One region of the Limosilactobacillus mucosae genome, then DNA from elsewhere that is predicted to be linked to it. Evidence: predicted binding sites of a transcription regulator. Region 1 holds the regulator's gene; the other holds the start of a gene.
The links. The regulator HrcA, encoded in region 1, represses chaperone genes, less so after heat shock. The targets are predictions, from matches to a motif close to TTAGCACTCNNNNNNNNNGAGTGCTAA.
Positions count from the first base shown of each region.

Region 1 (2,205 bases):
GTTTGGGTTCGTAATTGCTTGACGCTTAGCCGTTTCACCGACTTGAACCTCACCATTCTTGAAAGATACGACAGAAGGAGTCGTCCGGCCACCTTCTGGGTTGGTAATAATCTTAGGTTCGTTACCTTCCATAACGGCAACGGCGGAATTAGTGGTACCAAGGTCGATACCGATAATCTTATTGCTTGCCATAAATGTTTTCCCTCTTTTTATATTGGTTTATTTAAGTTATTGTGCAACAACGACCATTGAAGGACGCAGCACCCGGTCCTTCATTTCATAGCCAGCCTGCAGAACCTGAACAATAGTGTCGGCTTTTTGATCATCCGAAGCTGGCGCGGTTTGAACCGCCTGATGCTTGGTCGGATCAAAAGGCGTGCCTGGCTCAGCTGGAATCTCAACAATCCCATGGTCCTTGAGCGCCTTTTCCAAGTGGTCGTGAACCATTTGAATGCCCTTCTTGAACTCTTGGGCCTGCTTGTCATCCAGTTGAGTTGCCAAGGCCCGCTTCAAGTTGTCCAAAACAGGCAGGATGTCTTTAGCCAGTCCTTGACCATCGTATTTGATCAATTGCGCGCGTTCTTTTTTAAAGTGGTTGTTCATATTCTGAATTTCCGCTTGCGCCCGCAGATACTGGTCGTCTTTTTCATCCAGCTGCTTTTTCAGATCGGCAATCTGCTGCTTGAGTGCGGCAGTTGGATCTCCCTTGGCAGCTGACTTGGCATCCTTGGCTTCTTCGGCATTCTTAGCCGCTTGGTCAGCCGCAGTCTGTTCAGCTGCTTGAGCCGCCTTTTCTTCCTTGGCAGCTGCTGATTTCTTTTCAGCCATCGAACCCCTCCTATAAATCGTAATAATTGTGATAGTAGTCGAGCAGTCGTTTAGCCAGCTCGCGTCTGAACGCGTCAACCAGGCCAATCGTCCGCGAATAAGGCATCCGCGTTGGCCCCAGCACAGCGATAATGCCCTTGCCGTATTGGTTGACGTCGTAGGTAGCGGTGATCAGACTGTAGTCGTTGAGCACCTGGTTGTCGGCAATCTCACTGCCAATCTTGACGTTGACCCCATCATTTGGTGAATCGGCGTCAATGATGCTTGACAGATTATCGCTTTGATCGAGCAGTCCATACAATGCCCGCAGCGCCTGTGGATTCTGCCGATCAGAATAGCCGAGAATGTTGAGCCGACCGCCAACGAAGTATTTTTCGCGAGCTGCCTGCCCCAATACGCTGTCAAAGATCTGCAGAAAGCCGTCGGGACTGTGCAGATACTGACTAACCTTTAATGGTATATCAGTCTGCAGATGCTTGACAACCGTGACCAGCGGCAAGCCTACCAGCTGGTCATTAATCAAGCGTACCACGGCCTCCAAAGCCTGCGTATCCAGATTCTTAGGCAGGGTGAACGATTGACTCTCCACCTCGCCACTGTCCGTAACCAGAATGGCAATAACTTTTTGATTACCCAACGGCACCAAGCGAAAACCGCTCAAGTGCACGTCTTTTTGTTCTGGCTTCAACGTAAACGCCGTGTAAGACGTCAGCGCTGAAAGAATATCAGCTGAATGCGAAACGATCTCATCAATTTTGTGAAAATCGGCACCCAATGAATTTTGGATTACCATCAGATCACTGTCGGTAACGGCTGCCGGATCAAGCAGATGGTCAACGTAATAGCGATAGCCTTGCTTGGAAGGAACGCGACCAGAACTGGAATGCTCTTTTTTCACGAAACCTTCTCGCTCCAGCACTGCCATTTCGTTGCGGATCGTGGCTGAGCTGACCTTAATTGGGAGCTTGTCAGCCAAGACCTTGCTGCCGACCGGTTGACCAGTCGCCGTATATTGACGTACAATCGCTTGCAGGATTTGCTTTTGACGCTGTGTTAGCATTGGCATCACTTCCTTTTAGCACTCTAACTGCCTAAGTGCTAAACACAATTTATAATATACCAACCCCACCGATAAAAGTCAACAATAGTCAAACTTTTTTTCGATAAAAATGTCAAGATTAGTCAAAAGCCGCTGCCTCTTGATTATCAAGGCAGCGTCCCCCAAGCAAAGGAGTCACTTATGAACGAAGAAAATCGCTATGTCCAGCCCCAAAACGCCAAAGAAGCCATGGAGCTGATTCAAAAACTGTTCAACCAGTACCGCAACGCGCCATTGACCGCGGAACTGCTTCAGTATCACAATAATTTGATCATGCG
Region 1 is NZ_CP058954.1:768,340-770,544, reverse strand. It holds gene dnaK (molecular chaperone DnaK) at 1-192, opposite strand, end outside; gene grpE (nucleotide exchange factor GrpE) at 229-828, opposite strand; gene hrcA (heat-inducible transcriptional repressor HrcA) at 839-1,888, opposite strand; gene H0G69_RS03720 (hypothetical protein) at 2,069-2,205, shown strand, end outside.

Region 2 (2,205 bases), 870 kb from region 1:
CGATCGGACAACTTAGCCGCGGCTTGGATGGCATCATCGGTGTACTTGACGTGGTGGAAGTCTTCATAGCGGCCCTTGATGCCGTTTAAAATTTTGATCGTTTCTTCAACGGATGGCTCATTGACCTCAACTGGCTGGAACCGCCGAGCCAACGCCGCGTCCTTTTCAATCTTGCGGTATTCGTTCATGGTCGTGGCGCCAATCAGCTGCAGATCGCCACGGGCCAGGGCCGGCTTTAAGATGTTGCCTGCGTCCATGCCGCCTTCAGCATTGCCGGCACCCATGATTTCGTGAATCTCATCAATAAACAGGATGATGTTCTTATTCTTCTGAACTTCCTTCATTAACTGCTGCATCCGCTGTTCGAACTGACCACGAATGCCAGTTCCTTGAACCAGGGAAACAACGTCTAAGCGGATGATTTCTTTAGAAGCGATCTTTTCCGGAACCTGACCAGAAACGATTGCCTGGGCAAGACCTTCAACGACTGCAGTTTTACCAACCCCGGCTTCACCGATCAAAACTGGGTTGTTCTTAGTCCGCCGATTAAGAATCTCGATTACACGCGCTATCTCATCGTCACGGCCGATTACGGGATCGATCTTGCCTTGGCGGGCCAGGTCGGTCATGTTGACGCCATATTGCCCCAACAGACCTTTGTTACGCTTGCCGCCGCCATTGCTGCTGGATTGAGCATTAAAGTTGGCGCTGCCTTGGTTGTTGGCGTCTTGGCCCTGCATGTTGTTCATGGCATTCATAAAATCTTCGAGACTGCCGAAGCCAAAGTTGTTGTTCATTCCATTACCCCCATTCATCAGGTTCATTTGTGCCTGCTGCATGTTTTGGTAGCAGTTTTGGCACAGGTCAATCTGCATGCGTTGACCGTTAAAATTCATTTGTAGGTGAATCGTTGCGGGATTTTGATGGCATACTTGACAAAGCATTTATTTTTACCCCCTCAGAAGTCAAAAATATATTTGACCTTTTTTGACCATAATGCAATTATACTTACTTTTAGTAATATATCAAGCGGTTTATTCGATAAAAGTCAAATTAATCAATACTTGATACAATGCGCTTTATCAACAAAGGTCAAAAAGCAGATAAACTTTCTACCTTTGATTTTAGCACTGGTTGAATTAGAATGCTAAAAACCCCGCCATTTAAAAAAATCCGTTATAATATAAATAGGTGAAGAGCAATCAAGAAAAGAGGTGGGGAATTCGTGGCTGCCAAAGATTACCGTCAACTGCTTGAAGATCTGCGCGCCGGTAAGATTGAGGAATTTGTCGTGACGCCCGCAGAATTTATGGACTTCCAACCGATTTATCATGATTATGAGTATCGGACCCAGATTGAAGGGAAAGCCGAACGGGGCGGAGAATTGCACTATCATTTGATAAAACGAGATTAAATCCGCATTTTGGCGTCATTTGCCAAGAAATCGTCTTGTATTTACCGCTTACAATTGCTACAATGGTGATATTGAAAGCGTTGGTTGCCAATTGCCAATGCCCAACAAAGCCTTAAGGAGAATGATTACAATGGAAAAACGCGATTTTACGATTACTGCTGAAACTGGTATCCACGCTCGTCCAGCTACGATTCTGGTACAAACTGCATCCAAGTACACTTCTGACGTATCTCTGTCATACAACGGCAAGAGCGTTAACTTGAAGTCCATCATGGGTGTTATGAGCCTGGGTGTTGGTCAAAACGCTAACGTTACGATTACTGCAGAAGGCGATGACGAAAAGGAAGCTATCGAAGCCATCGCTGAAACGATGAAGAAAGAAGGCTTGGCGGACTAATATGTCAAGACAGCTCAATGGCATCGCGGCTGGCGGTGGGATTGCCATCGCGCCGGCCTATTTGCTGGGAGTTCCTGACTTATCCGTTAAGCAGCAACATACCGATAATGTGAATCATGAAGTCGCCCGGCTTCATGATTCTTTTGCTATTACGGCCAATGAACTGCGGGAGATTTGTCAGCGAGCCCATGCTCAACTCAACAAACAGGCGGCGGTGGTCGTCGATATGCAGCTGCAGCTGGTGCTGGCTGATGATTTTCAACAGACCATTGAGCACCAGATCGTTGCCAATAAATATACGGCGGGCTATGCGGTCAAAAAAGAAACCGATCGCTGGCTAGCCGAAAATGCATCTTCTGAACAGGGCCTGCATCAAAGAAGAATCGCCATGCAG
Region 2 is NZ_CP058954.1:1,642,291-1,644,495, reverse strand. It holds gene H0G69_RS08120 (ATP-dependent Clp protease ATP-binding subunit) at 1-944, opposite strand, end outside; gene H0G69_RS08115 (protein YkzS) at 1,226-1,414, shown strand; gene H0G69_RS08110 (phosphocarrier protein HPr) at 1,545-1,811, shown strand; gene ptsP (phosphoenolpyruvate--protein phosphotransferase) at 1,813-2,205, shown strand, end outside.
Region 2: a site for HrcA is predicted at 1,125-1,151, ahead of H0G69_RS08115 (protein YkzS). Genes of this name have one in related genera too.